Regions from separate parts of the Micromonospora sp. NPDC049004 genome, predicted to be linked through region 1. Evidence: predicted binding sites of a transcription regulator. Region 1 holds the regulator's gene; each other region holds the start of a gene.
What was found. The regulator HrcA, encoded in region 1, represses chaperone genes, less so after heat shock. The targets are predictions, from matches to a motif close to GGTTNGCACNCTCNNNNNGAGNGTGCNAACC.
Positions count from the first base shown of each region.

Region 2: a site for HrcA is predicted at 934-964, ahead of groES (co-chaperone GroES). Genes of this name have one in related genera too.
Region 3: a site for HrcA is predicted at 5,439-5,469, ahead of groL (chaperonin GroEL). Genes of this name have one in related genera too.

Region 1 is NZ_JBEZFG010000013.1:92,068-99,091, forward strand. It holds gene AB0B97_RS30015 (DUF4870 domain-containing protein) at 1-611, opposite strand, end outside; gene hrcA (heat-inducible transcriptional repressor HrcA) at 837-1,859, shown strand; gene dnaJ (molecular chaperone DnaJ) at 1,933-3,078, shown strand; gene AB0B97_RS30030 (16S rRNA (uracil(1498)-N(3))-methyltransferase) at 3,080-3,814, shown strand; gene AB0B97_RS30035 (SDR family oxidoreductase) at 4,000-4,761, opposite strand; gene AB0B97_RS30040 (histidine triad nucleotide-binding protein) at 4,809-5,168, shown strand; gene AB0B97_RS30045 (serine hydrolase domain-containing protein) at 5,165-6,550, shown strand; gene AB0B97_RS30050 (PhoH family protein) at 6,682-7,024, shown strand, end outside.
Region 2 is NZ_JBEZFG010000005.1:100,011-107,034, reverse strand. It holds gene AB0B97_RS16665 (methyltransferase domain-containing protein) at 1-838, opposite strand, end outside; gene groES (co-chaperone GroES) at 1,098-1,412, shown strand; gene groL (chaperonin GroEL) at 1,483-3,123, shown strand; gene AB0B97_RS16650 (molybdopterin-dependent oxidoreductase) at 3,249-4,901, shown strand; gene AB0B97_RS16645 (WhiB family transcriptional regulator) at 5,391-5,774, opposite strand; gene AB0B97_RS16640 (response regulator transcription factor) at 6,031-6,849, shown strand; gene AB0B97_RS16635 (DUF5319 domain-containing protein) at 6,875-7,024, opposite strand, start outside.
Region 3 is NZ_JBEZFG010000005.1:463,901-470,924, forward strand. It holds gene AB0B97_RS18405 (S8 family serine peptidase) at 1-2,255, shown strand, start outside; gene AB0B97_RS18410 (GNAT family N-acetyltransferase) at 2,305-3,240, shown strand; gene AB0B97_RS18415 (hypothetical protein) at 3,318-3,563, shown strand; gene groL (chaperonin GroEL) at 3,622-5,244, opposite strand; gene AB0B97_RS18425 (hypothetical protein) at 5,517-6,761, opposite strand; gene AB0B97_RS18430 (cold-shock protein) at 6,882-7,024, opposite strand, start outside.

The sequences.
Region 1 (7,024 bases):
TAGCGGTAGAGGCTGCCCTCGTTGGCCTTGATGCCGGCCAGGATGCCGAACACGGCACCGAGGATGACGGCCGCGCCGACGCCGATGAAGCCGATCAGGATGCACGAGAGCACCCAGCCGACCAGGCCGACGATCGACCAGATGAGCTGGAAGTTGAGCGCGGCGACGGCGTGCGCCCGGACCGTCGGGGACTGGGTGCCCCGGGCCAGCATCGCCACCAGCGGGGCGATCCAGCCGAGCACGCCCGCACTGACGATCATCCCGGCCGCGCCGCCGAAGTGCGCGACCAGCGCCCAGGTCTTGTCCTCGTTGTTGGCGTAGCCGCCGCCGGGGCCGCCGTAGGCGCCGCCGGTCGGATAGCCGCCAGTCGGGCCGCCCGGGGGATAACCGCCCGGCGGGGGGTAGCCACCTGGCGGAGGGTAGCCACCCGACGGCGGCTGGTCACCAGTGGGCGGCGGATAGCCACCGGCCGGGGGATACCCGGCCGGGTCGGGTGCCCCCGACAGTGGTGCGGTGGGCGGCTCGGCCGCGTAGGGCGAGCCCGGGGGAGTCGGCTCCGGCGGGTAACTGCCGGGGTCTCCCGCGCCGGGAGGGCGAGGTGGTTCAGTCATGACTGTCACGGTAGGTGTCGGCGGCAACGTCGCACCAGAGCGACACCGCCCGGTCCCGTGGGCCGATCGGCCCGCTCGGGGTGGCGCGGGCCGCACCGACGGCCTGTCGTTGATCATCGCGTCGGCGGGGGCGCCGACGTAGACTGGCACTCGTTACAGTCGAGTGCCAGGACGGCCGACGGCCCGGGTGGGCTGCCGGCCGACGTGCGACAGGAGGTGCGGAGGATGGGTCTGGACGACCGCAAGCTCGCCGTGCTCCGCGCCATCGTCGAGGACTACGTCTCCACCCAGGAGCCGGTCGGCAGCAAGGCGCTTGTCGAGCGCCACCAGCTCGGGGTCTCCCCAGCGACGGTCCGCAACGACATGGCCGTGCTGGAGGAGGAGGGCTACATCCGGCAGCCGCACACAAGTGCCGGCCGGGTGCCCACCGACCGCGGCTACCGCCTGTTCGTCGACCGGCTGTCCCGGGTCAAGCCGCTCAGCCCGGCCGAACGCCGGGCCATCGAGCGCTTCCTCGTCGGCGCGGTCGATCTCGACGACGTGGTGCACCGCACCGTCCGTCTGCTCGCCCAGCTCACCCGGCAGGTCGCCGTCGTGCAGTACCCGAGCCTGGCCCGCTCCTCGGTGCGCCACCTGGAGCTGGTGCCGATCTCCACCACCCGGCTGATGCTCGTCATGATCGCCGACACCGGGCGGGTCGAGCAGCGGCTGGTGGAGCTGCCCGCGCCGGTGCCCGCCGACGACGTCACCGACCTGCGCCGGCTCGCCAACGAGAAGCTCGCCGGCGCCCGCCTGTCCGACACCCCGCCACTGGTGCAGGCGCTGGTCGAGGAGGTGCCGTCGGAGCTGCGCGGCGCGATGACCACCCTCTCCACGGTCCTGCTGGAGACGCTCGTCGAGCGGCACGAGGAGCGCATCGCCCTGGCCGGCACCGCCAACCTCACCCGGGGCGGCCTGCTCGACTTCCAGGGCTCGTTGCGACCCATCCTGGAGGCGCTGGAGGAGGAGGTCGTACTGCTCAAGCTCATCGGCGAGACCGAGCCCAGCACGACCCGGGTCCTGATCGGCGACGAGAACGAGTTCGACAACCTGCGCGCCGCCTCGGTGGTCAGCACCGGGTACGGCCCGGGGGCCACCATCGTGGGCGGCCTCGGCGTGTTGGGGCCCACCCGCATGGACTACCCCGGCACCATCGCCACGGTGCGCGCCGTGGCACGCTACGTGGGCGAGCTGCTGGCCCAGAACTGACCAGTCAGGGCCGACGGCCGGCTGCGGCCGCCGGTCGGCGTAACGCGAGACGAACATGAGGACACGGAACGCAGTGGCCAGGGACTACTACGGCATCCTCGGTGTCAGCCGGGAAGCCTCCGATGACGAGATCAAGCGCGCCTACCGCAAGCTGGCACGCCAGTTCCACCCGGACGTCAATCCGGACCCGGAGGCCCAGGAGAAGTTCAAGGACATCAACGCCGCGTACGAGGTCCTCTCGGACGACCGCAAGCGGCAGATCGTCGACCTGGGTGGCGACCCGCTCGCCCCGGGAGGCGGCGGCGCGGGCGGTCCGGGTGGCCCCGGCGGGGCCGGCCCGTTCGTCGGCTTCCAGGACATCATGGACGCGTTCTTCGGCGGCGCGGCAGGTGGCGCCCGTGGCCCACGGCCGCGGACCCGGCCGGGCGCCGACGCGATCCTGCGCCTCGAACTCGACCTGCACGAGACGGCGTTCGGCGTCGAGGCCCCGATCACCGTCGACACCGCGGTGCTCTGCACCACCTGCTCGGGCGCCGGCACGGCCGCCGGCACCCACCTGGCCACCTGCGAGGCGTGCGGCGGTCGGGGCGAGGTGCAGTCGGTGCAGCGCACCTTCCTCGGCCAGGTGGTCTCCGCCCGGCCGTGCACCGTCTGCCAGGGCTACGGCACGACAATCCCGCACCCCTGCCCCACCTGCGCCGGCGACGGCCGGGTGCGCACCCGCCGCTCGCTCACCGTCAAGATCCCGGCCGGTGTCGAGGACGGCATGCGGATCCGGCTGGCCCAGCAGGGCGAGGTCGGCCCGGGTGGCGGCACCGCCGGCGACCTCTACGTGGAGATCCACGAGCGGCCGCACGACGTCTACTCCCGCAAGGGCGACGACCTGCACTGCCGCGTCACCGTGCCGATGACGGCCGCCGCGCTGGGCACCCGGCTCACCATCAAGACGCTGGACAGCGAGGAGACCGTCGACGTCAAGGCCGGCACCCAGCCGGCCAGCACGCTGCGGCTGCGCGCCCGGGGCGTACCGCACCTGCGCGGCACCGGCCGGGGCGACCTCTACGTGCACCTCGACGTCCGGACGCCCACCAAGCTCGACCCCGACCAGGAGAAGATGCTGCGCGACTTCGCCAAGACCCGGGGCGAGGAGGTCGCCGAGCTGACCAAGCAGGGCGGCTTTTTCTCCCGGATGCGCGACGCGTTCAACGGCCACGCCTGACGTGTCCGCGCCGCTCTTCCTGGTCGACGCGCTGCCCACCGGCGACGCGCTGACCCTCGACGGGCCCGAGGGGCACCACGCCGCCACCGTGCAGCGGTTGCGCGTCGGCGAGGAGCTGCTGCTCGCCGACGGGCGGGGTGGCACGGCCGCCGCAGTGGTCACCGCCGTCGGCAGGGGCAGCCTGGAGGTCAGCGTCACCAACCGGGAGTACGCGGACGCGCCCGTACCCCGGATCGTCACCGTGCAGGGCATCGCCAAGGGTGACCGGGGCGAGCTGGCCGTGCAGGCGATGACCGAGGTCGGGGTGGACGAGATCGTGCCCTGGGCGGCGTCGCGCTCGGTGGTCCAGTGGCGCGGCGACCGGGGCGTACGGGCGCGGCAGAAGTGGGTCGCCACGGCTCGCGAGGCGGCGAAGCAGGCCCGCCGGCCCTGGCTGCCGGTGGTGGCCGGTGCGCCCGACGAGTCGACCGCGACTGTCGCCCGCCGGATCGCCGGCGCCGCCGCCGGGTTCGTCCTGCACGAGGAGGCGCAGGAGCGGCTCACCACCGCCGACCTGCCGACCGGCGGTGAGATCGTCCTGGTCGTCGGCCCCGAGGGCGGCATCGCCCCGGCCGAGTTGACCGCCTTCCGCGAGGCCGGCGGCCGGCCGGTCCGACTCGGACCAGCCGTGCTGCGCACCTCGACGGCCGGGGTCGCGGCGCTCGCCGTGCTCGCCACCCGCCTCGGCCGCTGGTAGCCCCACCCTCGGTTCGGCGGCGGGCCGCCGTGCCCGACCCCGGCAACCTCGTCGGCGTCCTTTGCTCTGCTTCAACGGACGCAACAGTTTCGGCCCTCGGGTGTTGCGCCGATTGAAGCAGAGCAAAGGACGCGATGAGTGGCCCGGAGGCCCTGCTCACCCCGGACTGCGCTGGGAGCGGCCGGTCAGCTGCGCAGGTAGGAGGCGCCGTTGAGGTCGACGATGGTGCCCGACGCCCACTCCGCCTCGGGTGAGGCCAGCCAGTGCACGGCGGCGGCGATCTCCTCCGGCCGGGCCACCCGGTCGAACGGGCTCTGCGCCCGGATGGCCGCGCCCCGCTCACCGCGCAGGTGCTCGGTCGTCATGTCCGTCGCCACGAAGCCCGGCGCGACGGTGGCCACCGTGATGCCGTACGGCGCGAGCGCCACGGCGAGGGACTGCCCCAACGCGTTCAGCCCCGCCTTGCTGGCGCCGTACGCCGGCTGGTCCGGCTCACCCCGGAACGCGCCCCGGGACGACACGTTGACGATCCGGCCGCCGCGCTCGCGCAGGTGCTGGGCGGCGCACCAGATGACGTTGCCGGCCCCGGTCAGGTTGGTCTCCAGCACCTGCCGCCAGCGCTGCTGCCACTCGTCGTACGACGTGCCGAAGATCGGGTGCGGGACGTCCCGGTCGCCGTACGTCCCGGCGTTGTTGACCAGCACGTCCAGCCCGCCGAGCAGTTCGGCGGCCCGGTCGACCATGGCCCGGACCGCGTCCGGGTCGGTGAGGTCCGCGCGGACCACCACGTGCCCCGAGCCGGGCAGCCCCGCGCGCAGCTTCTCGGCCGCGTCGCCGGAGTCGCGGTGGTGGATGGCCACCCGGTCGCCGCTGGCGGCGAACGCCTCCACCACCGCGCGGCCGATGCCACGCGAGGAGCCGGTCACCAGTACCGCCCGATCCGTCATGCCGGCCATCCTGCCTCAACCGTGCATCCTCTCCTTACACTGCCCCGATGGGATCCGACTGCCTGTTCTGCCGCATCGTCGCCGGGGAGATCCCGGCCACCGTGGTCCGGGAGACCGCCACCACGCTCGCCTTCCGCGACATCGACCCGAAGGCCCCGGTGCACGTCCTGGTCATTCCGAAGGAGCACTACGCCGACGTCGCCACGCTCGCCGAGGGTGACCCGGCGCTGGCCGGTGCGGTGCTCGCCACGGCCGCCGCGGTGGCCGAGGACGAGGGGCTGCTCGGCGACGGGTTCCGGCTGATGTTCAACACCGGGGCGTACGGCGGGCAGGAGGTCTTCCACGCGCACGCGCACCTGCTCGGTGGCGCCCCGCTCGGTCCGATGCTCGCCCGGGACCTGGCGTGACGGCCGGCCCCGACGCGTACGACCGGTTGGGTCGGCTGGTCCGCCGGGTGCAGGCCGACGCCCGGGTGCCGGCGGTGTCGGCGGCGCTGCACCGCGCCGACCGACAGCTGTGGACGTGCACTGTCGGGGGCACCGGCACCGACAGTCCGTTGGGGCCGGGCACCCAGTTCCGGATCGGCTCGGTCACCAAGACCTTCACGGCGGTGCTCACCCTCCAGTGCCGCGACGACGGGCTGCTGGACCTGGACGACCCGGTGGGCCGGCACCTGGACCTTCCCGCGCACGGCGAGCTGACCGTGCGCCGGCTGTTGTCGCACACCGGCGGCCTGCAACGCGAGCCGTTCGGTGACGTCTGGGACACCCTGAACGCGCCGGACGTCGAGCAGCTGGTGGCCGGCCTCGACCGTGCCGAGCGGGTGTTGCCCACCGGTCGGCGCTTCCACTACTCCAACCTGGGCCTGGCCGTGCTCGGCCTGCTGGTGGGCCGGCTGCGTGGGGGCACCTGGGCGGAGGTGCTCGCCGAGCGGGTGCTGACTCCGCTGGGGCTGACCGACACGACAGTGACCCCGCGGCCCTCGGCGGCCACCGGCTACCTGGTCGACGCGTACTCCGACGAGGCGCACCCGGAGCCGCCGACCGACTTCGGCGCGGTGGGCCCGGCCGCCCAGCTCTGGAGCACCGCTACCGACATGGCCCGCTGGGCGGCGTTCCTCGCCGACCCGGCGGCGCTCGACCCGGCCGGCGCGGTGCTCGCCCCGGGCACCCTGGACGAGATGCGTTGGCCGCTGACCACCACCGACGAGACGCTCTGGGGCGCCGGCTTCGGGCTCGGCCTGATCCTCGTACCGCAGGGTGAACGGGTGGTGCACGTGGGGCACGACGGGGCGATGCCCGGCTTCCTGGCCGGCGTGTACGGCCGGCGGGGTGGCGACGGCACGGCCGGCGCGATGGGCGCCGCGGTGCTCGGCTCGTCCGGCACGGCCAGCGAGGTGCTCGAACTGCCGCACCGGCTGCTCACCGAGGCGGTCGAGCACGATCCCGCCGACATCGAGCCGTGGACGCCGGGCGCACCCGCTCCGGCGGCCCTGCGGGGGGTGCTCGGCCGGTGGTGGGGCGAGGGTTCCGAGTACGTCTTCTCCTGGCACGACGGCGCCCTGCGGGCGCGCGGGGCCGGGGACCAGGCGGGCCGCCCGCCGGCGGTCTTCGCACCGCTGCCGGACCGGCCGGACGTGTTCCGGACGGTCTCCGGCCGGGAGGTCGGCGAGCTGCTGCGGCTGACCCGCGACGAGGATCGGACGGTGGTCCGGATGCACTGGGCGACCTACCGGTTCACCCGCCACCAGGAGACCTTCGACGGGTACGACTTCCGGGCCGGTAGTTGATCGCGGCCAGCGGAAATGGGCGCGATGCGGCCCGCGTTGAACCGATACGATGGGTGTAACGTCCGCACGCCGTGCCAGCAGGGCCGGCGCCGAGATCGAGAGCAGGTGCGCAGGGCCCTTCGGCCCGACCTATGACCGGCACCCCACCTCCCGGCCCGCCCCGGGTGCAGACCAGGATCACCGTGCCCGACTCCAAGATCATGGTCAATCTGCTCGGCGCGGGCGACGAGATCCTGCGACTCGTCGAACGCTCGGTCGCCAGTGACGTGCACGTCCGGGGCAACGAGATCACGATCACCGGCGCCCCCGCGGACAACGCCCTCGCCGAGCGGGTCTTCAGTGAGCTGCTCGAACTCATCGAGAAAGGCGAGACCCTGACCACTGACGCCGTCCGGCGTACCGTCGGCATGCTCGAGCAGGGCAGCGCCGAGCGACCCGCCGAGGTCCTGACCCTCGACATCCTCTCCCGTCGCG
Region 2 (7,024 bases), on a different contig from region 1:
AGCGACGCGGTGGCCCGACCGACGCCTCGGTGGCGCCCGAGCCGGTGAGCTGGAAACGGTGCGTCTCGGCGCCCACCTGCCGGTGGAGGGTCGCGCGGCGGGGCACCTGGGCCAGGTCGCCGCACCAGAGCGCGGCCTCGACCAGGTCGCCGTCCACGCCTACCCACTCCGCCTCCGCGCCCGCCGGGATGAGCGCGTGGTCCAGGCCCGGCGCCACCTTCACCACCGTGCGCGGCACTCGCTCGGCCAGCCCGGTGACGAAGTCCCACGGCGGCGAGTAGGCGCGCGGGTCGAAGATCCGCCGACCGGTGCCGCTCGTGCGTCGGGCCGGGTCACAGAAGACGCCGTCGACCCGCGAGACGTCGAACGCCGTGGCGTCGCCGCACTCGACAGTGAACAGCTCGGCCAGCCCCGCGGCGGCGGCGTTGGCGGCGGCCATCGCGGCGGTCACCGGGTCGGCCTCCACCCCGTACACCCGGATGCCGGAGCGGGCGGCGGCGAGCGCGTCGGCGCCGAGGCCGCAGCCGAGGTCGGCCAGCGTGCGTACGCCCGCCGCGCGCAGGCGCTCGGCGCGACGCTCGGCGACGACCCGGCGGGTGGCCTGCTCCAGCCCGGCCCGGGTGAGGAACATCCCGGCGGCGGCCGGGCCGAACTTGCCGACCGCCCGGTGACGCAGCTCGGCCTGGGTGAGCGCCGCCGCGGCCAGCGCGGGCGGCACCCCGGCGGCGCGCAACGCCGACGCCGCCGCCAGTGGATCACCGCCGGCCAGCCCGGCCGCCGCCGTGAGGGCGGCCGACCCCTCAGGGGTACGCAGCGCCGCCAGCTGTTCGAGATCCACCCGGCCATTGTCCCGGCCGAGGCGGAAATACCGGCTGGCGGGGCGCGACTCGCTGGCACTCTCCTTGACGGAGTGCTAGCCACGGAATAACCTGCGATTAGCACTCTCACCCTGAGGGTGCCAGCTTCCGGGTCTCGCGACCCGGGTGCGCACGCCAGGCGGACCGGCACCCGCGACGACGGCCCCGCCCGGTGGCATGAGGCAGATTGACGCTGGTCAGCCCCGCTGGCCGGCAACGAAACCAGTACCCCAGGAGGGTATGCCCGTGACTACCGCGACCAAGGTTGCGATCAAGCCGCTCGAGGACCGCATCGTGGTCCAGGCGAACGAGGCTGAGACCACCACGGCGTCGGGCATCGTGATCCCCGACACCGCCAAGGAGAAGCCGCAGGAGGGCACCGTCCTCGCTGTCGGCCCGGGGCGCGTCGACGACAACGGCAACCGGGTTCCGGTTGACGTGCAGGTCGGCGACACCGTCCTCTACTCGAAGTACGGCGGCACCGAGGTCAAGTACGCCGGCGAGGAGTACCTGGTGCTCTCCGCCCGCGACGTCCTCGCGGTCATCGAGAAGTAAGCAACCGATCAGTGTCGCTGCCCCGGTCCGGCTCGCCGGGCCGGGGCAGCGTCGCTTCGAAGGGACATTCATGGCGAAGATCCTGAGCTTCTCGGACGACGCCCGGCACCTGCTGGAGCACGGTGTCAACGCCCTCGCAGACGCGGTCAAGGTCACCCTCGGCCCGCGCGGGCGCAACGTCGTCCTGGACAAGAAATTCGGTGCGCCGACGATCACCAACGATGGTGTGACCATCGCCAAGGAGATCGAGCTCACCAACCCCTACGAGAACCTCGGCGCGCAGCTGGTCAAGGAGGTGGCGACCAAGACCAACGACGTCGCCGGCGACGGGACCACCACCGCGACCGTGCTGGCGCAGGCGATGGTCCGCGAGGGCCTGCGCAACGTGACCGCCGGGACCAACCCGGCCGGCCTCAAGCGGGGCATCGACGCGGCGGCCGCCAAGGTCTCCGAGGCGCTGCTCGGCCGGGCCGTCGAGGTCGCCGGCAAGGAGTCGATCGCGAACGTGGCGACGATCTCCGCGCAGGACGCCACCATCGGCGAGCTGATCGCCGAGGCGATGGAGCGGGTCGGCCGCGACGGTGTCATCACCGTCGAGGAGGGCTCGATGCTCACCACCGAGCTGGAAGTGACCGAGGGTCTCCAGTTCGACAAGGGCTTCATCTCGCCGAACTTCGTCACCGACCTGGAGGGTCAGGAGTCCGTCCTGGAGGACGCGTACATCCTGGTCACCACCCAGAAGATCTCGGCGATCGAGGAGCTGCTGCCGCTGCTGGAGAAGGTCCTGCAGAACAGCAAGCCCCTGCTGATCATCGCCGAGGACGTGGACGGTCAGGCGCTCTCCACCCTGGTGGTCAACTCGCTGCGCAAGACCCTCAAGGTCTGCGCGGTCAAGGCCCCGGGCTTCGGCGACCGGCGCAAGGCCATGCTCCAGGACATCGCGATCTCCACCGGCGCGGAGCTGGTCGCCCCGGAGCTGGGCTACAAGCTCGACCAGGTCGGCCTGGAGGTGCTCGGCAGCGCCCGGCGCGTCGTGGTCGACAAGGAGAACACCACGATCGTCGACGGCGGCGGCCAGAAGGCCGATGTCGACGACCGGGTCTCGCAGATCCGCAAGGAGATCGAGGCCTCCGACTCCGACTGGGACCGGGAGAAGCTGGCCGAGCGGCTGGCGAAGCTCTCCGGCGGCATCGCCGTGATCAAGGTGGGTGCGGCGACCGAGGTCGAGATGAAGGAGCGCAAGCACCGCATCGAGGACGCCATCGCGGCGACCAAGGCCGCGGTCGAGGAGGGCACCGTGCCCGGCGGTGGCGCCGCCCTGGTGCAGATCCTTCCGGTGCTCGACGACGACCTGGGCTTCACCGGTGACGAGAAGGTCGGCGTCTCGATCGTGCGCAAGTCGCTGGTCGAGCCGCTGCGCTGGATCGCGCAGAACGCCGGTCACGACGGTTACGTCGTGACGCAGAAGGTCGCCGGCATGGAGTGGGGCAACGGTCTCGACGCCGCCAAGGGCGAGTACGTCGACCTGGCCAAGTCCGGCATCATCGACCCGGTGAAGGTGACCCGCAACGCGGTCACCAACGCCGCCTCGATCGCCGGTCTGCTGCTCACCACCGAGAGCCTCGTGGTGGAGAAGCCGGAGCAGGCCGAGCCGGCCGCCGCCGGTGGGCACGGCCACGGCCACGGCCACCAGCACGGCCCGGGCTTCTGATCCGGTAGCGACACCCGTTGCGGGGCACACCGTCGTACGGCGGTGTGCCCCGGTTCGTCTCCGCGATCATTACCAAGCGCTGACGTGGTTGGCGACCCGGCGAGACGAACGCGCACACTGGGCCGATGAGCACCACGTCGCGGCGGTACGCCGCGCTGGCCGGAGTGACCGCCGCCGCCGTCGCGATCGGGATCGCGGAGCCGGTGGCGGTGCTGACCGGCCCCCGGTCGGCGCCACTGGTCGCGGTCGGCGGGGTGGTGGTCGACGCCGTCCCCGAGCCGCTCAAGCAGTTCGCCATCGACGTCTTCGGCACCGCCGACAAGATCGCCCTGCTGACCGGAACGGCACTGCTGCTGGGTGCCTTCGCCGCGCTGCTCGGGATGCTGGCGGTCCGCCGGCTGGCCCTGGGCCTGGCCGGAATCGCGGCGTTCGGCGTCGTCGGTGTGGCCGCCGCGCTGACCCGCTCCGGCGCGGACGTCTTCGACGCCCTGCCGTCGTTGGTCGGTGGCGCGCTCGGCGCCCTGGTGCTCTGGCTGTTCATCGCCGGCCCGTTCGAGCTGGACCCCTGGCCCTGGGCCCCACCCGCCGAGCCCCGCTCGGCAACCACGCCGGTGTCGCCCGCCGGGCCGACTGAGAGCCTGCCGATCCCAGTGACCCCCGCCGCCCCGCCGGTGCCGGTGACCCCCGCCGCGCCGGCCCCGGCTGTCGATCCGGAGTCGCGCCGACGGTTCCTGACCGGCACCGGCGTACTGCTCGGCACGGCGGCCGTGGCCGGTCTCGGCGGGCGCTGGCTGTCCGGTCGACGCGGTGTGTCCGCCGCCCGGGACGCGATCCGGCTGCCCGCGCCGATCGCCCCGGCACCGGCGGTGCCGGCGGGCGCGGACCTGTCGCTGGCCCAGCTCGCGCCGTACGTCAGCCCGAATTCCGGGTTCTACCGGATCGACACCGCCCTGGTGGTGCCGCAGGTGAACCCGGACACCTGGCGGCTGCGCATCCACGGCCGGGTGGGCACCGAGCGCACCTACAGCTACGCCGATCTGCTGGCCCGGCCGTTGGTCGAGCGGTACGTCACACTGGCCTGCGTCTCGAACGAGGTCGGTGGCGATCTGATCGGCAACGCCCGCTGGCTGGGCGTACCCCTGCGGGAACTGCTGGACGAGGTGCAGCCGGAGCAGGACGCCGACCAGGTCGTCGGCCGCTCGGTCGACGGTTGGACCTGTGGCACCCCCACCGCAGCGCTCCGCGACGGACGGGACGCGCTGCTGGCGATCGGCATGAACGGCGAGCCGTTGCCGGTCGAGCACGGGTTCCCGGTCCGGATGGTGGTGCCGGGCCTCTACGGCTACGTGTCGGCCTGCAAGTGGGTGACCGAGCTGGAGCTGACCCGGTTCGCCGACTTCGACGCGTACTGGGTGCCGCGCGGTTGGTCCGCCCAGGGCCCGATCAAGACCCAGTCGCGCATCGACGCCCCGCGTCGGCGCAACCGGTTGACCGCCGGTCCGGTGACGGTGGCCGGTGTGGCCTGGGCGCAGCACCGGGGCATCAGCCGGGTCGAGGTACGCGTCGACGACGGCCCCTGGCAGGAGGCGGAGCTGGCCCCGACGGTCTCGGTGGACACCTGGGTGCAGTGGTCCTGGCGCTGGGACGCCACGCCTGGCGACCACCGGCTCCAGGTCCGGGCAACCGACGCGACAGGCGAAACCCAGACCGAGCGTACGCAGAGCGTCGCCCCGGACGGCGCCACCGGCTGGCACACAGTCCCCGTCAACGTCCGCTGATCTGGCTCACGCCGTGCACTGAGCCGGTCGGGGCCGCGCGCTGAGCCCGTCGGCGGCCAAGGGAGGACCTGCACCTTCGTTCTTCCTTTGCTCTGCTTCAACCCAGGAAACACGCCGTGTCCGTTATTCGGACAGGGGGTGTTTCCTCCGCTGAAGCAGAGCAAAGGACCGCAGGCATACCGCCGGCATCGCACCGGCAGAGCAAAGGACCGCAGGCAGAGCACCGGCAGAGCAAAGGACCGCCGGCATACCGCCGGCAGAGCAAAGGACCGCCGGCATACCGCCGGCATCGCAAAGGACGGCAGGCCTACCGGTGGGTGGGCAGAGCGAAAACGTTCAGCGCACGGCTGCGTGGGCCTGGCATGGCGGCGGAGCGAGCGGCGGCGCCGGTCCGCCGTCCGTCAGAAGTTGCCTCGCGGTCGTGGTGCCGTGACGCGAAACCGCGCTCCCCATCGGGAGCGCGGTTTCGGAGAGTGCTGGTGTGTCGGGTCAGGCGACGTTGCGCTGGGCCGGGACCGTCGACTTGTGCGGGCGGCCCAGTCGCGCCTCCAGGCGGGCGACGTCGACCCGGATCTGCCGCCGGTCGGCCAGGTCCTCCCAGCCGACGGCGAGCAGGCGCAGCCGCTCCGACTCGCTGAAGCCCCCCCAGACGCCGTACGGCTCGCGGACCGACAGGGCGTGCGCGGCGCATTCGGCGCGGACCGGGCAGGCGCGGCAGACCGACTTGGCGGCGGACTCCCTGCGCAGCCGGGAGGAGCCCCGCTCCCCGTCCGGGTGGAAGAACTGGGCGCTGTCCCGGCCCCGGCAGGCACCGAGCCGCTGCCAGTCCCAGAGATCGACGATGGGTCCGGGCAGTCTACGTACGTTCGACATCAGCACCCCTCCTCCCGCGCGGCACCGCGAGAATTCTTGTGGCCGGCTTCCGGGCGGCGGGCCGCGCAGGCGCACCGTTCCCGGCCTGGAACTCCCGGTACCCGGGCTGTCGTCGGCTCACACGTGTGTGATCCAAAACGTCCGACGACTTGCGGCTTTTGCCCCATCTGTCGGAAAAGTTCAGATGATTGCCGGGAACCCCCTCCCCAGCCGACGCCGTCATGGTCTGCTCGTGTGCGGAGAGGAGACCACCACAGTGCGTACCGTTCTTGTGTGCGTTCGGACACCGCTCGCGGCTCAGCACCTCACTTCTGCTGCCGCCCGGCTGGGGTTGTCCGCGATCGTCCGTACCGCCGTCTCCGATCCCGAGGTGATGCTGCGACTCGCCGAGCGGCCAGCCGACGTGGTCCTGGCCGACACGGCTCTCACCCGGCCGGACAGCGCGGGCTTCGTCCGTCGGGTGCTGGCCCGCGCGCCGCAGGCAGCGGTCCTGCTGCTCGGCGCGGAGGAGTCCGAGGCCGCCGCCGCCACCATCAGCGCCGGCGCCCGGGGTCTCATCCAGAACGCCGACCATGACCTGACCAGCGCGGTCGCCAAGGCCCTGCTGCTGCTCACCGCGCCCGGACGGGCCTCCCGGCAGCGGGTCACCGACCCGGCGCGGGACACCGCGGCGGTCGGCGGCTCGGGCCGCTCCGCGCCATCGGTGCGCGGCTCCGCCGAACCCGGCTGGACGGCCGCGCCCGGCGACGGGTCGCCGGGCATGCCGTCGGTGCCGGTGCAGCGGGGTGACGACGAGGTCGAATCGGCGACCGACGGGTCGGCAGCCGGCCAGACCGACCCGAACCGGCCCGCCCCGAGCGCCCGCCCCAACCGGGCGGCGATCGGGCTCACCGAACGGGAACTCCAGGTGCTGCTCGGCATGGCCGAGGGCAAGAGCAACGCGGAGATCGGCCGGGAGCTGTTCGTGTCCGAGGACACCGTCAAGACACACGCGCGACGGCTGTTCCGCAAGCTCGGCGCCCGGGACCGTGCCCACGCGGTCGCCGCCGGCTTCCGCGCCGGCCTGGTCTCCTGACCCGCCCACCGGGGTCAGCCAGCGATCACTCGGCCGTGGTGGCGGTGCCCGGTTCGTCCTCGGTGCCCTCGGTCAGGGTGTCGTGCACCCCGTCGGCGTATCCACGGGCGTAGTCCCAGGTCACGTAGTGGTCCGGGTCCGGGTCGTACGCCGGCTCGTGCACCCGGGGCCGCCC
Region 3 (7,024 bases), on a different contig from region 1:
CGTCCGGCTCGAACGTCGGCACCGCGCCGGACGCCACCGCGCCGTGGGCCGGCGACGGTCTCGGCGGTGCGGTGCCGAACGGCGACGCCGCCACAGCTCGGGCCATCGAACGGCCCGAGGCGGGCGTCGACGTCGCCCCGTCGGCTGCCGGGGGCCCCGAGCCGGTCCGGGGACAGCGTGGATCGCGTCGGCCCGGGCCGGTGCCGCTGCTCGCGGTCGCCGCCGGGTTGGCGCTGCTGCTGCCGTGGGCCTGGTTGGGCGCGCTCGGCGGGCTCCTGGAGACCGTCCTCGCGGGCCTGGCGGCCGCCGCGCTGGGCGTGCTGGCGGCGGTGCTGCTGGACGCCACCTTCTGGTCCCGGTTCGCGGTCGGCCGGCCGCCCCGGCCGGCCCGCCTGGTGCTGGTCGGTGGCCTGGTGGCCGGGGTGGCGCTGCTGCTGCTCGCGGCCGGGACGGGCCAGTCCGGCGCGCAGTTGCCCGCCCTGCTGACGCTGCCGCCGACGGGCTTCGCGCTGGCCGCGCTGTACGCCGCGACCTGGCGACCGACCGCCGACCAGACCGCGACCGGCCGCCCCACCGCCGACCCGACCGCGACCGGGCAGCCCACCGCCGGCCCGACCGCGACCTGGCGACCGACGGCCGACCCGGCCGGCGCCGCACGCGCCGGCCGGACGGCGACCGGTTGGCTGGTGGGCCTGGCCGCGTTCGGCCCGCTGGCCTTCACCGACCCGGAAGAGATCAGCCTGCTGCTGATCGGCACCCGGGACGTCCCGTTCTGGGTGGCGGTCGCCGCCGGGGCCGGCCTCGCCGTCGCGGTACTGGTCGCCATCGGGTACGCGGTGCTGCTGGCCCGCCCGACGGCACGCACCCCGAGTCGCCGGGTCGCCGCGCTGGCCGCTGCGGTCCTGCTGGTGACCGTGGGTGTCGTCGACGTCGGGCCCGGCCAACCCGGCCTGTACGGGGAGCGGCTGCTGGTCGTGCTGCGTGAGCAGGCCGACCTGAGCGGCATCCCGGCCGGCGCTCCCGGGCAGGCCGGACGGGACGCCCGGGCGGCGGAGGTCTACCGGCTGCTGGTCACCACCGCCGACCGCAGTCAGGCCGACCTGCGCCGCACGGCGGGGCGGCTACGACTCGACCCGGTGCCGTACTACCTGGTCAATGCGGTCGAGGTGGATGGTGGCCCGGCCGTACGGGCCTGGCTCGCGCGGCGACCCGAGGTGGCTCGGGTGCTGGTCAGTCAGCGCCTGCGGCCGCTGCCGGCCCCGGCCGGGCAGAGCCGGGGCACCGCGCCGGCGCCGACCGGCCCGGAGTGGAACATCCGTCAGCTCGGCGCGGACCGCGTCTGGTCCCAACTGGGGGTGACCGGCAGGGGGATCGTCGTCGGCAGCTCCGATTCCGGCGTGGACGGCGGCCATCCGGCGCTGCGGGCCGGGTTCCGGGGCGGGGACGACTCCTGGTACGACCCGTGGGACGGCACCCGAACGCCGAACGACCAGGGCGGGCACGGCACCCACACGACGGGCAGCGCGGTCGGGCGGGACGGCATCGGGGTGGCCCCGGACGCGCAGTGGGTCGGCTGCGTCAATCTGGACCGCAATCTGGGCAGCCCGGGGCACTACCTGGACTGCCTCCAGTTCATGCTGGCGCCCTTCCCGGCCGGCGGTGATCCGTTCACCGACGGCCGGCCCGAGCGCGCCCCGCAGGTGCTGACCAACTCGTGGGGCTGCCCGGCGATCGAGGGCTGCGACCGGGAGGCCCTGCTCCCGGCCACCACGGCGCTGGACGCCGCCGGGATCTTCGTGGTCGCCGCGGCCGGCAACACCGGCCCGTGGTGCGCGTCGATCGACGACCCGCCCGCTCCGTACGCGAACGTGCTGACCGTGGGCGCGGTGGACGCGAAGCGGCGGGTGGCCGAGTTCTCCTCACGCGGACCGGTGCCGGGCGGCATCGGCAAACCTGACGTGCTGGCGCCCGGGGTGGGCGTGGTGTCGGCCATGCCCGGCGGCGGGTACGCGGCGCTGGACGGCACGTCGATGGCGACCCCGCAGGTGGCGGGAGTGGTAGCGCTCATGTGGTCGGCGAACCCGGCGCTGATCGGGGACCTGACCAGGACCCGGCAGATCCTGCGGGACACCGCGACGCCGGCCGAACCGACGTACCGTTCCGACAACCCCACCGACGCCTGCGGCGGCCCGGCGAACGTCACGGGCGCCGGCCAGGTCGACGCGTACGCAGCCGTTCGCGCCGCCCAGGGGTGAACGAGGGCGGGGCCGGTCACCGCCGGCAGGTGATCTAGGGTCGGCGACCATGGACGCCGAGATCACCGTCGCCGAACTGAGCCCCGACCTCGCGCCCACCGTGGCGCGGCTCTGCGCGCAGGCGCTCGACCTGCCCGAGGACGCGGCCGAGGCGGCAGCCATCGTGGACGTGCTGTGGACCCGGGCCGCCGCCGACCGCGCGGTGGTGGGGCTGGGCGCGTACCGGGGGAACGACCTGGTCGGGGTGCTGCTCTGCTCGGTGTCGCCGACCGAGGCGGGCATCGGGCACGTGGACCTGGTCGCGGTGCTCCCCGACCAGCGCCGCCGGGGGGTGGGTCGCGCGCTGCTGTCGCGCGCCGAGCAGGCACTCGGCCAGCGCGGCGTCACCGAGGTGCTGCTGGCCGGGAACCCGCCGTACTACGCCTGGCCGGGCATCGACGTGCGGTACACGCCGGCGGTGTGCGCCGCCCTGGCGCTCGGCTACCACCAGGACCGGACCGCCTGGAACATGACCGCCGACCTGTCGTACGACGGGTCACCGGCCCTGCGGTCCACGGAGGCCGCGGAGCAACGGCTGGCGGGGCAGGGCATCACGGTACGCCGGGCGGAGCCCGCGGACCTGCCGGCGCTGGCCGCGTTCGCCCGGTCCACCTTCGGTGGCACCTGGGACGGCGAGCTGGCCGGGTCGGTGGGCCGCGCCGGGGCCGGCTGCCACCTCGCGGAGCGGGCGGGTGAGGTGCTGGGCTTCGCCGCCTACGGGTCGTCCCGGCCGAGCTGGTTCGGGCCGATGGGCACCGCGCCCTCCGCCGAGGGTTCGGGCATCGGCGGCGTGCTGCTGCGACGTTGCCTGCGTGACCAGCGCGCGGCGGGGGTGGACCGGGCGCAGATCGGTTGGGTGGGGCCGGTGCCGTTCTACTCCGGCAGCGCGGGTGCCCGGATCGAGCGGGTCTTCTTCCTGTACCGGCGGACCCTACCGGTGACGTGAGAGGGCAAATGGGACATGAATCCATTCGCCCGCATGAGCCATCGACGCCCCTTACCGTTTCGGTAGAGGAGGCAGCCATGACCACGGATGACGACCAGACCGAGGACGGCCCGCCGATCACCTGGAAACCGGTCGGCGAACTGCCCGGCCAACTCCCGTTCGACCGGCTCGACTACGGCGACGCCGAGCAGCTGGCCGAGATGACCACCGACGGCGAACCGCTGGCCGAGGAACCGCAGGAGATGGTGGACGCGCCGATCCAGCTGCTCCCGCCGTACGACCGGGCGCAGAAACGCCGTAACCAGCGCCCGCTACCCACCTGACGACGAACGGGGCGGACCGCGTCAGCGGCCCGCCCCGTTCGGTGTGTCGGAACTGGACTCAGAAGTCCATGTCCCCGCCACCCGGGCCAGCCGGGGCAGCCGGGGTCTTCTCCGGCTTGTCCGCGACGACGGCCTCGGTGGTGAGGAACAGCGCGGCGATCGACGACGCGTTCTGCAGCGCCGAGCGCGTCACCTTGGCCGGGTCGATGATGCCCGCGGCCAGCAGGTCGACGTACTCGCCGTTGGCGGCGTTGAGGCCGTGACCCGCTTCGAGGTTACGGACCTTCTCCACCACGACGCCGCCCTCGAGGCCGGCGTTGACGGCGATCTGCCGCAGCGGGGCGTCCAGCGCCACCTTGACGATGTTGGCACCGGTCGCCTCGTCGCCGACCAGGTCCAGCTTGTCGAAGGCGGTCTTGCCGGCCTGCACCAGCGCGACGCCACCACCCGGGACGATGCCCTCCTCGACGGCCGCCTTCGCGTTGCGAACGGCGTCCTCGATGCGGTGCTTGCGCTCCTTGAGCTCGACCTCGGTGGCCGCGCCGACCTTGATCACCGCAACGCCACCGGCCAGCTTGGCCAGCCGCTCCTGCAGCTTCTCGCGGTCGTAGTCGGAGTCGCTCTTGTCGATCTCGGCCCGGATCTGGTTGACCCGGCCCTGGATCTGCTCGGCGTCACCGGCACCGTCGACGATGGTGGTCTCGTCCTTGGTGACCACGACCTTGCGGGCACGGCCCAGCATGTCGACGCCGACGGCGTCCAGCTTGAGGCCGACCTCCTCGCTGATGACCTGGCCACCGGTGAGGATGGCGATGTCGGCGAGCATGGCCTTGCGGCGGTCACCGAAGCCCGGCGCCTTGACGGCGACCGACTTGAAGGTGCCCCGGACCTTGTTGACGACCAGGGTGGCCAGGGCCTCGCCCTCGATGTCCTCGGCGATGATCAGCAGCGGCTTGCCGCCCTGCATGACCTTCTCCAGGATCGGGAGCAGGTCCTTGACCGACGAGATCTTGCTGTTGACGATCAGGAGGTAGGGGTCGTCGAAGACGGCCTCCATGCGCTCCGGGTCGGTCATGAAGTAGGCCGAGATGTAGCCCTTGTCGAAGCGCATACCCTCGGTGAGCTCCAGCTCCAGCCCGAAGGTGTTGCTCTCCTCGACGGTGATGACGCCTTCCTTGCCGACCTTGTCCATCGCCTCGGCGATGATCTCGCCGACGCTGGAGTCACCAGCGGAGATGGAGGCGGTGGAGGCGATCTGCTCCTTGGTCTCGACGTCCTTGGCGAGCTTGGACAGCTCCTCCGAGACGCTCGCGACCGCGGCCTCGATGCCCCGCTTCAGGGCCATCGGGTTGGCGCCGGCGGCCACGTTGCGCAGGCCCTCGCGAACCAGGGCCTGGGCCAGGACGGTCGCCGTCGTCGTGCCGTCACCGGCGACGTCGTCGGTCTTCTTGGCGACCTCCTTGACCAGCTCGGCGCCGATCTTCTCGTACGGGTCCTCGAGCTCGATCTCCTTGGCGATGCTCACACCATCGTTGGTGATGGTGGGGGCACCCCACTTCTTCTCGAGCACGACGTTGCGGCCCTTGGGGCCGAGGGTCACCTTTACGGCGTCGGCGAGCTGGTTCATGCCCCGCTCGAGGCCGCGGCGAGCCTCTTCGTCGAAAGCGATCATCTTGGCCATACGGCGTTGTCCTCCTGGACACTCACGGGCCACCCGAGATGTGTCCCCCGGATGGGCCGCCTGGTGTACGCACCTTGGGACGTCGCCACCTGGCGACGACGACGTCCTTCGGCCGGGCCGGATAGCCCGCGACGACCGGCCATGTGCCGCCCCGGCGTCTCCACGCCCGGGCAACCTGGCCCCACCGTCCCGACCATTGGCACTCACGGTATGCGAGTGCCAATGACTTGTTTAGCACTCTCACCTGCCGAGTGCAAGCACGATGGACCCGCTCAGCCGAGTTCCGCAGCCAGTGCGGCCCCGTTCACCGGCGCCTCATGGGCGCGTTGCTCGGCGTACGTGATCAGCAGGCCGATCAACTGGGCGAGGTGGGCCGGCAGCGCCAGCACCGCCGTGACACCGATCACCGCCACCACCAGAACCGCGGTGCCCGGGGACGCGAACGGGTCCGTACCGATCCCGGTGGTGCCCACCGACTCCAGGACGCCCGGAACCACGGTGCCGACGATCACAGCCCCGCCCACCAGTGCCACCCGGCCGAGCAGCAGCCCGAGCCGGGCGTGGAACATCCCGAACGACCTGCCGATCGGGTTCTGCCGCTCGAACAGGTAGACCGGACCGGCCATGCTCAACGCGAACGCCAGGTAGATGCTCGGCAGGACGCAGAAGCAGAAGCCGATACCGATGAGCACACTGACCAGCAACGTCCAGCCCCACAGGCCGAGCGCCCGGCGCAGGCCGTACCGCAGCGCCGCGTCGACGCTGGCGGGCTGGCCGGTCGCCTGCTGGGTGATCACCCAACTGCCGGCGGCCCACCCCACGGCCTGCACCAGACCGATCAGCAGACTGCCGCCGACCAGCACGGCGACGAGGGTTACCAGGGTGGCGGCGAAGTTGTCCGGCAGTCCGGCGGCCGGGTCCATCTCGGCCTGCGCCTCCCAGCCGGGCGACGGGTCCAGGCCCAGCGAGACGACGGACAGCACCGCCGCCGGCAGAACCTGCGTGAGCAGCATGATCGGCACCAACTGCCGCCAGCCCCGCCGCAGCGCGCCACCGCACCGCTCGAACCAGGCCCCGACGCCGGCGCCGGGCGGAGTGACCAGGGCGTCGTTCGGGTCGAGCCCGTGACCCGGCGGGTACCAGCCGACCGGCGCCCCCGGATACCACGGCTGCCCACCGTAGGGGCCCGCCCCGGGCGGGTAGCCGCCGGTGGGCGGATAGGCCCAACCCTGCGGCGGCGCACCGGCCGAACCCCAGCCGCTCTGCGCCGGGTCCCAACCGGGCGGCGGCCCGGCCGGCGGACCCCAACCGCCCTGCGCGGTGGGATCCGGCGGACCGGCCTGGGGGGTGGGTCCCGGCGGCATCGCGGGGCCGGGGCCGTGTGCGGGCGGCCCGGGGTCTGCGCCGGAGGCCGGTGACCCGCCCGGAGCCGCGCCGGAGACGGGTGAGGTGGGGTCGGACGGGCCCGGCTCACCCGGCCCGGAGGGCGTGGTGGGTGGGGGCGACTGGTCGGTCATGAACCCTCCTCAGCATCGGCTGGAACGGCTCACGATCTTCCCGGGTGGGCGTCCGCACCGCCAGCCCCGACCGGTCAGCCGATCGGGGGCGATCCGCCAGCGAGGAGGCCGGGAATTCGCTCAGGCGATGACGCGTACGTGTTCCGCCTGCGGGCCCTTCTGCCCCTGGGCGATCTCGAACTCCACCCGCTGGCCGTCGTCCAGCGCCTTGTAGCCGTCCATCTCGATCGCGGAGAAGTGAACGAACACGTCCTGACCGCCGT